DNA from 3 places in the Cupriavidus sp. CPT47-8839-RL05A genome. Region 1 is predicted to be linked to each of the others. Evidence: predicted binding sites of a transcription regulator. Region 1 holds the regulator's gene; each other region holds the start of a gene.
What was found. The regulator FNR, encoded in region 1, switches genes on or off when oxygen is low (the NO sensors DNR and NnrR bind a similar motif). The targets are predictions, from matches to a motif close to TTGATNNNNATCAA.
Positions count from the first base shown of each region.

Region 2: AC3WVS_RS29280 (DUF3149 domain-containing protein) is a predicted target of FNR. The motif match lies at 1,883-1,896, and genes of this name have one in related genera.
Region 3: AC3WVS_RS26260 (fatty acid desaturase) is a predicted target of FNR. The motif match lies at 1,583-1,596, and genes of this name have one in related genera.

Region 1 is NZ_JBYTEG010000015.1:75,272-78,507, reverse strand. Features, by position in the region: gene AC3WVS_RS19210 (sulfite exporter TauE/SafE family protein) at 264-1,022, opposite strand; gene fnr (fumarate/nitrate reduction transcriptional regulator Fnr) at 1,101-1,826, shown strand; gene AC3WVS_RS19200 (hypothetical protein) at 1,889-2,134, opposite strand; gene AC3WVS_RS19195 (hypothetical protein) at 2,131-2,340, opposite strand; gene ccoG (cytochrome c oxidase accessory protein CcoG) at 2,369-3,236, opposite strand, start outside.
Region 2 is NZ_JBYTEG010000032.1:49,080-52,315, reverse strand. Features, by position in the region: gene AC3WVS_RS29290 (MFS transporter) at 1-1,004, shown strand, start outside; gene upp (uracil phosphoribosyltransferase) at 1,206-1,856, shown strand; gene AC3WVS_RS29280 (DUF3149 domain-containing protein) at 1,984-2,148, shown strand; gene AC3WVS_RS29275 (helicase HerA-like C-terminal domain-containing protein) at 2,201-3,236, opposite strand, start outside.
Region 3 is NZ_JBYTEG010000025.1:62,309-65,544, forward strand. Features, by position in the region: gene AC3WVS_RS26250 (adenosine deaminase) at 1-110, shown strand, start outside; gene guaD (guanine deaminase) at 187-1,509, shown strand; gene AC3WVS_RS26260 (fatty acid desaturase) at 1,694-2,869, shown strand; yybP-ykoY riboswitch at 2,927-3,074, shown strand; gene AC3WVS_RS26265 (TMEM165/GDT1 family protein) at 3,189-3,236, shown strand, end outside.

The DNA of each region.
Region 1 (3,236 bases):
CGGCATCGCCAACACCGCAGTGCCAGCCGGACTTTTGAACCAGATCTTTTGAACCGGATGGACTGTGGGGACGGGACGGGCATCGAAAACCTTCCGCTTCCCCTGCCCTGAACTCGCCTTCTGGTATGAAGGCCGCCTGGCGCTGCTCGTCCGCTGCTTACCGCGGCTCACAAGACGCCGCGCGATACCGCAATGTTGGCGATTGTATGGCATTCCCGCCCCCGCCTGCAACCATCATCCGTTGCCCGCGCGGCGCCGGCGCCTCAGAACACCAGGCAGAATCCATGCTCGGCCAGCGAATGTGGCAACAGCACCGCTCGCGCAATGCCAAGACCGCCGAACGCCATCACCGCCAGGCCGGCACCCAGGCGCACGCCGGGACGGCGCGACAGCGTACGCAAATAGCCCGACAGGCCGGAGAGCACCAGCAGGTTAGGCAGTGTGCCGAGCCCGAACACGCCCATCACGAGTGCGCCGGACGCCGCATTTCCCGCCAGCAGCGCCAGCGTGAGCGCCCCATAGACCATGCCGCACGGCACCAGTCCCCACGCCAGGCCCACGCCATATCGCCGCGCCAGGCCGCCGCGTGCGCGCACAAACGACGGCATGCCGCGTGCCACGCCAGCCAGCCGGCGCGCCACCGTTGCGCCGGCACGCGCCGCCAGCCGCTCCAGCCAGTCGACGGTAAAAGTGTTGCCGCGCAGCAACCGCCAGCCCGACCATAGCAGCATGACGCTGCCTGCGCCGAACAGCCAGCGCTGCACCGGCAGATAGTCCTGCTTCCACGCCGAAGCACCGACCGCGCCCAGCGCGGCCCCAAGCAGCATATAGGTCGAGATCCGGCCCAGGTGCATTATCAGCAACTCGCCCAGCCAGGCGGCACGGCTGGGCACAAGACTGATCGTGGCCGCCGCCCCGCGGCGTTGCTCCACGGCCAGCGCCACGCCGCCGCACATGGCAGCGCAGTGGACCCCGCCCAGCAAAGCCAGCAGAAAAACGCTGATCAGTACGCCAAATGTCAATTCTCACTCCCTACCACATCACATCGCACGGTAAAATGTCCTTATCGCGCCCTCGCTGCCATTTCTAGCAGGTTCCAATTGCTCACCTCCATTCCCATTACCGAGATGTCACCCCGCTGCTCCACCTGTGCGATGGGGCAGCTGTGCCTTCCGGTCGGCATGTCGCAGCAAGACCTTGCCAAGATGGACACGCTGGTTCAGGAACGCATCCGTGTGCACAAGGGTGAAACCCTGTATCGCATGGGCGATCCGCTCACCGCGGTCTATGCCGTGCGCTTTGGCACGCTCAAGACCCACGTCACCACTGAAGACGGCCGCTCGCAGATTACCGGCTTCCACCTGCCCGGCGAAATTGTCGGTCTCGACGGGCTGGGCGAGATGCAGCATGCCTCCGATGCCGCCGCGCTGGAGGACACCGAAGTCTGCGTGGTCCGCATGAGCGAGTTGCAATCGCTGTCGGCAGACCTGCCGTCGCTGCAGCAGCAGTTCCTGCGCCTGATGGGCAAGGAAATCACGCATGACCAACTGATGCTGGTCACGCTGGGCTCGATGCGCGCCGAGGAACGCCTTGCCGCCTTCCTGATCAACCTCTCTGAGCGCCTGTCGGCGCGCGGCTATTCGGCGTCCGAGTTCGTGATGCGCATGAGCCGCGAAGAGATCGGCAGCTACCTGGGCCTGAAGCTCGAAACCGTCAGCCGCCTGTTCTCTCGCTTTGCCGAAGCCGGCCTGATCCAGATTCGCCAGCGCCACGTCAAGCTCGTGGACATCGACGGCATCAAGCAACTCTACAGCCGCTCCTGCTAAGCGGCCAAGGCGCTGTCATGGCCGCATCCGGCCATGACAGCGCAGGCCTCACGGCAGCCCGCTTACTCCAGTTCGTCGGTATCGCTGAGCCGCGTCGGCATGGTGTAGAGCGTCAGTCCGCTGGACAACGCGCAGAACACCCAGGCCATCAGGAAGCCGATGGTGTAGACCGATTCGCGGGACGCTTCGATCGGCTGGCCGAAGAAGTTCAGGTCACCGGGATCCACCACCGAAAACACCGTCGCGGTCGCAAACCCAGCCATCAGGAACGCCGGCCAGAGTACCCACATCAGCCAGCGCAACCTCATGGCTGCCTCACAGCGGCAGCCTTGGGCGGCGCGGCGTCGACCTTCTCGACCACCAGGCCATGGCGCGTTGCACCCTGCACCGGCATGTCCGGATGCGTGGATGCCAGCCAGATTGTCACGCCGCACGCCACCATCGCCACCAGCGGGCCGCTCATCAACAGCCACGGCCACGGCTCCTTCCACCACGGATTGCCTTGCTGACTCATCTTGCCCCCTTCATCTTGACGACTAGCTTCACAAATCGCGCGGCACGATGAAACTGGTGGATTGCCGGATTTCGGCATGCCCCCGCTCCGTGCCTTCGCTCGTCACTGTCACGTTGATCTTGTGCGTGCCCTGCGCCGCGGCCTCGATCGGCACGCGGATCCGGATCGGCAGCAACCGGTTGGACGTCGGCGCCAGCGATTCGGCCTGCTTGTCGTATTCCACCGTCAGGTTCTTCAATTCGTCGCTGTCGGCGCGCACGCTGATCTGCATCGGCGCTTCGGTGGTGTTGATCAGCTGCAGGCGATAGACATTCTCGATCCAGCGGCCTTCCACTTCACGGCCGAGCGCACCACGGTCGCGGATGATGTCGACCTTCAGCGGCGTGCGCAGCGCGATCGAAGCCATGAACCCGGCCAGCAGTGCCACCCAGATCACGGAATAGATAACGACGCGCGGGCGCAGCAGGCGCTTGCGCGATGCCGCCGCGGACAAGCCCTTGCGCATCGCGTTTTCCGAGGTGTACCGGATCAGGCCGCGCGGATATGCCATCTTGTCCATGACCTGGTCGCAGGCGTCGATGCAGGCGCCGCAGCCGATGCACTCGTACTGCAGGCCGTCGCGGATATCGATGCCCGTCGGGCACACCTGCACGCAGATGCTGCAGTTGACGCAGTCGCCAAGCCCCGCCTTGTGGTGGTCGGTCTTGCGCGACCGGCTGCCGCGCGGCTCGCCGCGGCCGACGTCGTAGGTCACGACATAGGTATCGCGATCCACCATCACGCTCTGGAAGCGCGCATACGGGCACATGTACTTGCACACCTGCTCGCGCATGAAGCCCGCATTGCCCCAGGTGGCGAACGCGTAGAACAGCATCCAGAACGACTGCCACGGCCCC
Region 2 (3,236 bases), on a different contig from region 1:
CAGCCTTTGCACCGGACTTCCAGTGGCTGCTGTTGCTGCGTTTCCTGACCGGCATCGGCGTTGGCGGCACGCTGCCGGTCGACTACACCATGATGGCCGAGTTCCTGCCCTCGGACCGGCGCGGTCGCTGGCTGGTCCTGCTGGAGTCGTTCTGGGCCGTCGGCACGATCCTGCTCGCCATTCTTGCGCTGATCGCCGTGTCGCGAGGCAATGATGCCTGGCGGCTGATCTTCCTCGTCACGGGCATCCCCGCCCTGGTCGGCGTGGTGTTCCGTTTCTTTGTTCCCGAGTCTCCGCTCTACCTGAATAAATCGGGACGCTCGGCCGAGGCGCGCGCGGTGCTGCAGCGTGTCGCCACCGCCAATCGCGTGTCCGTTGAAATCGGCAACCTGGAGCCGCAGCCGATGGAGCGCAAGTCGGTCTTTGCGCTGTTCGCGCGCGGATGCCGGCGCCGCACCATCTGCCTGCTTGCCGCCTGGGCGCTCATCTCGATCGCCTACTACGGCGTCTTCGTCTATCTGCCGGTCAAGCTGGCGGGCCAGGGCTTTGGCTTCATGCGCGGCCAGGTCTTCCTGATCGTGCTCGCGCTGGTGCAGCTTCCCGGGTTCGCGCTGGCCGCGCACGGCGTCGAGCGCTGGGGCCGCAAGCCGACCCTGATCGGCTTCCTGCTGCTCAGCGCGGCAGGCTGCATGCTCTACAGCCTGGGTACGTCCACCGCGCTTATCGTCGGCTCGACCCTGCTGATGAGCTTCTCGCTCCTCGGTACCTGGGGCGCCCTCTACGCCTTCACGCCCGAGGTGTACCCGACCGACCTGCGGGCCAGCGGGATGGGCACTGCGGGTGCGATGGCGCGCTTTGGCGGCCTGTTCGCGCCGTCCATCATTGCACCGATCATGGCCAGCCAGTTCACCCTCGCCCTTGCGCTGCTTTCGTCATTTCTTGCCGTGGCGGCAATCGCCATCTACATGGTGGATATCGAGTCGAAGAACCGCGCGCTCGACTAGCGCAAGGCGCCGCCGGACGCTCCCGGCAGTTCAGGGAGCCCGCCGGCGGCGCTGGCGTAGCGGGTCCCGAAAGCGAAGCCACGGGCAGGGCGGCCCGCTTCCATTACAATCCGGCTGCAACGGCGCGGCGCGCTGGTCGACCCGATCTCGCCGCCCGCTTCACCTGCTTGCCCCTATCCCGCCGAGCCCTCGCCGCCAGCCATGAAACAAGACCCGCGCTTTCCCAACCTGTTCATCCTCGACCACCCGCTGATCCAGCACAAGCTCTCGCACATGCGCGACAAGGAAACGTCGACGCGCACCTTCCGCGAACTGCTGCGCGAGATCACGCTGCTGATGGGCTATGAGATCACCCGCAACCTGCCGCTGACCACGCGCCGCATCGAGACGCCGCTGGTGGAGCTGGACGCGCCGGTGATCGCCGGCAAGAAGCTGACCATCGTGCCGGTACTGCGCGCGGGCGTGGGCATGAGCGACGGCCTGGTCGAGCTGATCCCGTCGGCGCGCATCGGCCATATCGGCGTGTACCGCGACGAGCAGCACCGCCCGGTGGAATACCTGGTGCGCCTGCCCGACGTGGAGGACCGCAGCTTCATCCTGTGCGACCCGATGGTCGCCACGGGCTATTCGGCTGCGCATGCCGTGGATGTGCTCAAGCGGCGCGGCGTGAAGGACGAGGCCATCACCTTCGTTGCGCTGGTGGCGGCGCCCGAGGGCGTGGAGGTGTTCCAGAAGGCGCATCCGAACGTGCAGCTGTTCGTGGCCTCGCTCGACAGCCATCTCGACGAGCACGCCTACATCGTGCCGGGCCTGGGCGATGCGGGCGACCGCCTGTTCGGCACCAAGAACTGAGTGGCGCGCGGCGGGCTGGCTTGCGCTTGACCGGCCTCAATAGTCCGCGCCACAGGGCTCCCTACACTGGCGGCAGGCGCCGGCGAGACCTCGCCGGCGGCCATCGCCAAAGCAAAGGGAGCCAAGCATGGAAGCCTTCAAGATCCTGTTCAGTACCAGCACCGGCCTGATGAGCCTGGGCGTGATCGTCTTCATCATCGGCATGGGGTGGTTCTTCGCGCGGATGTTCGCGCGCAAGATGCGCGAGGATGCGGCAGCGGCCAAGGCGCAGCAACAAGCGCAGCGCCGCTAAGGAAAAGGGCCGCTTCGCGCGGCCCTTTCCGTCATTGCGTCAGTCCGGGGCTTTACTTCTTCTTGCCCAGCAGGCTCCCCAGCACGCCGCGGATCAGCTCGCGCCCGACCTGCGAGCCCACCGTGCGCGCGGCCGACTTGGCCATCGACTCCAGGATCGAATCGCCGCGGCCGGTCTTGCCGGTGCCCTTGGTCAGCGTGCCGAAGATGTCGCCGGCCGTGCCGAGCCAGCCGCTGTCCTGCTCGCCCGCTGGCTGCCCCGCCGGCGCGCCGCCAGCGCCCTTGCCGTTGCCATTGCCGACCGTCGCCACGCTGCCGCGCAGCTTTTCATAGGCGGATTCGCGATCCACGGTCTTCTCGTAGGTGCCCGCCACCAGCGAACTTGCAATCAGCTGCCTGCGCTCTTCCTCCGTCGCCGGGCCGATGCGGCTGCCCGGTGCCAGCACCCAGGCGCGCTCGGTCACGCAGGGCGTGCCCTTGGCGTCAAGGAACGACACCAGGGCCTCGCCCACGCCCAGTTCGCTGATCGCGGTTTCCAGGTCCAGCTTGGGGTTGGCGCGCATGGTGGTGGCCGCCACCTTGACCGCCTTCTGGTCGCGCGGGGTAAAGGCGCGCAGCGCATGCTGCACGCGGTTGCCCAGCTGGCCCAGCACGGTGTCGGGGATGTCGATCGGGTTCTGCGTGACGAAGTACACGCCCACGCCCTTGGAACGCACCAGCCGCACCACCTGCTCGATCTTGTCGAGCAGCGCCTTGGGCGCATCGTTGAACAGCAGGTGGGCCTCGTCGAAGAAGAACACCAGCTTGGGCTTGTCCAGGTCGCCGGCCTCGGGCAGCTTCTCGAACAGCTCGGACAGCATCCACAGCAAGAAGGTCGCGTACAGCCGCGGCACGTTCATCAGCTTGTCGGCGGCCAGGATATTGACCACGCCCTGGCCCTTCTCGGTCTGGATGAAGTCTTCCAGGTTCAGCATCGGCTCGCCGAAGAAGACGTCCCCGCCCTGCGATTCCAGCGCGATCAGCCCGCGCTGGATGGCGCCGACCGAGGCGGCCGAGATATTGCCGTACTCGGTGGTGAACTGGCCGGCG
Region 3 (3,236 bases), on a different contig from region 1:
TTGAAGCGGCCTTCCTGCCTGCCATGCAGAAGGCCGAATTCCTGGCGGAAGTCGACCACTTCTGGTCGAGCCCGCCCAAGTCCCCGCCCGCAACGGCCCCAGCGGCCTGAGCGCGGCGCATGCCAATAGCCCGGCCCGCTGCTTGAACCATGCCGTTCCGCGCGGGCCGGCCACAAGAGACAAACCATGACGACCAACCCCAAGACTGACTCCCTCACCCGTGCCATTCGCGGCCGCGTGCTGCATTTCCTGCGCGATCCGCAATTCCATGAGGATGCGTATCAGTATTGGGACGACGGGGTGCTGATCGTCACCAACGGGCGCATCGCCGCCGCCGGCGACCATACGCAGCTGGCTGCGCGCATTCCGGCTGATGCCGAGATCGTCGACCACCGCGGCAAGCTGATCGTGCCCGGCTTTATCGACACCCACGTGCACTACCCGCAGACCGACATGATCGCGTCGCCGTCGCCGGGCCTGCTGCACTGGCTCGACACCTACACCTTCCCCGAAGAGCGCCGCTTTGCCGACCCCGACTACGCGCGCGGCGTGGCCGGCTTCTTCACCGAGGAACTGCTGCGCAACGGCACCACCAGCGCGGTGGTCTGGAGCACGGTGCACAAGGCCTCGGCCGAGGCTCTCTTTGCCGAAAGCGAGGCGCGCAACCTGCGCATGGTCACGGGCAAGGTGATGATGGACCGCAACTGCCCGGAATTCCTACGCGATACGGCCGAGACCGGCGCCCGGGACTCCGCCGACCTGCTCTCGCGCTGGCATAACAAGGGGCGCCTGGCCTACGCCATCACGCCGCGCTTTGCCCCGACCTCGACCGAGGCGCAGCTGGCCGCCTGCGGCGAGCTGGCGCGCGCCTATCCGGACGCCTTTATCCAGACCCACGTGGCCGAGAACCGCGACGAGGTCAAATGGGTGGCCGAGCTGTTCCCGGACGCGCGCAGCTACCTGGACGTGTACGACCGCTACGGCCTGCTGCGCCCGGGCGCGATGTATGGCCACGCCATCTACCTGGACCAGGACGACCGCCGGCGCCTGGCCGACAGCGGCGCCGCGGTGGCGCATTGCCCCACCTCCAACCTGTTCCTGGGCAGCGGCTTCTATGACTTCCACCAGTCCGACGCCAACCGCCTGAACGTGACGCTGGCCACCGACGTCGGCGGCGGCACCTCGTTCTCGATGTTCCGCACCATGAACGCGGCGCACAAGGTGGCGCGCATGGGCGGCTACTACCTGACCGCGCTGCGCATGTTCTACCTGGCCACCCGCGCCGCGGCCGAGGCGCTGGGCTGGACCGACCGCGTCGGCAGCTTCAGCGTTGGCTGCGAGGCCGACTTCATCGTGCTGGACCCCAAGGCCACGCCGCTGATCGCGCGCCGCAGCAACCGCTCGGAAACGCTGGAAGAAGAGCTGTTCGCCTTTGCCATGCTGGGCGACGACCGCGTCATCGACAGCGTCTATGTGATGGGCGAGGCCGCCCACGTGCCAGCCGCCTGATCCGTCACCTGGCCAGCAGCCGCCCGCCCCCATGCGGCGGGCGCGCTTTTACCGCTTCGCCCCCGCCTCCGGCTTGACGACCGTCAAGGCCGCCTTCGACAAAGCCTTCTAACCTTGCGGTTCCGCCGCGGCCGTCTGCGTGCCGTGCGCCCATACCCATCCGACCGCAATCAGAAGGTTCCGCATGACCGCTTCCCAATCCGCCGCTCACGCCCCTGAGCGCGCCAGTGGCCCGCATGGCGTGCCCCATGCCGCGCGCAAGGGCGCGCCCAACCACGCCCCGCTGCCGGAGCCGATCGCGCCGGACGCCCCGCTGCCCTCGCGCAAGATCATCCGCGGCTGGTTGATCCCGCTGGGCCAGCGCAGCACGCCGCGCGCACTGCTGTTGTTCGCCTTCGACTACTTGCTGTTCGGCGCCGTGTTGGCCGGCGTGGTGCTGGCGCAGCACTGGGCCGCCAAGCTGGCGCTGGGCGTGCTGGCCGGGCTGATCATCGCGCGCCTGTTTATCATCGGCCACGATGCCTGCCACCAGAGCCTGACCCCGCGCCGCGGCCTGAACAAGTGGCTGGGACGGCTCACCTTCCTGCCCTCGCTGACGCCGTACAGCCTGTGGGAAGTCGGCCACAACGTGGTGCACCATGGCTATACCAACCTGAAGGGCTTCGACTTCGTCTGGGCGCCCTACTCACTGGAAGAATTCAACGCGCTGCCGCGCTGGCGCCGCGTGATGGAGCGCATCTACCGCACCGGCTTCGGCCCGGGCCTGTATTACCTGGTGGAAATCTGGTGGTGCAAGATGTTCTTCCCCAGCAAGCGCCAGATGGCTACGCGCCGCCCGATCTTCACCGGCGACTGTGTGCTGGTAGCCGCCTTCGGGCTGGCCTGGATCGGCGCGCTGGCGGGCCTGGCGCTGGCCACGGAGCAGTCGGTGTGGTTGCTGATCGGCGCGGGCTTTGTGCTGCCATTCCTGGTCTGGAATGTCACCGTCGGCTTCGTGCTGTATGTGCACCACACCCACACCAGCGTCGCCTGGTATGACACCAAGGCCATGTGGGCCAAGGCACAGCCCTTTGTCTCGACCACCGTGCACCTGCGCTTCCGCCACGGCATCGGCGCGGCGCTGCACCACATCATGGAACACACCGCGCACCACGTCGACATGAGCGTGCCGCTGTACCGCCTCAAGCGCGCCCAGGCACTGCTGGAGCACGCGCTGCCGGGCCGCATCATCATCGAGAACTTCTCCTGGCGCTGGTATTTCGATACCGCGCGCCGCTGCAAGCTCTATGACTTCAAGGCCCTGTGCTGGACCGATTTCCGCGGCCGCCAGACCAGCGACAACGCGCCTGTACCCGTCTGAGGGGTCAGGCCTTGTGGCGGGGGCAGGTGGACGCCTGCCCCCCCCGCCGCTATAATTGCCGCTTCCATTGGGGAGTAGCCGCCCTGCTCTCACCGCGCCGCGCAATGCGGACTCCGGGGGACAGGGGCGTACGTCAACAGACTTGACCGCTTGCGGTTATGGCGTGCGCAGCTCCGGACCCGCCCGGCCGTACTGATACGGACCCGGCAGCGTCCAGCCTGGCGAGACCGATGACCATACCTTTCTGGCCGGGCCGGGAAAGGTGTGCGTCATTGGCATCTCGCGATGCATTGCGGCCCGGTTACCCCACAACACCAATATGGAAGCCTTCCTCGTCTCCACAGGCATCGTCGCCCTCGCTGAAATG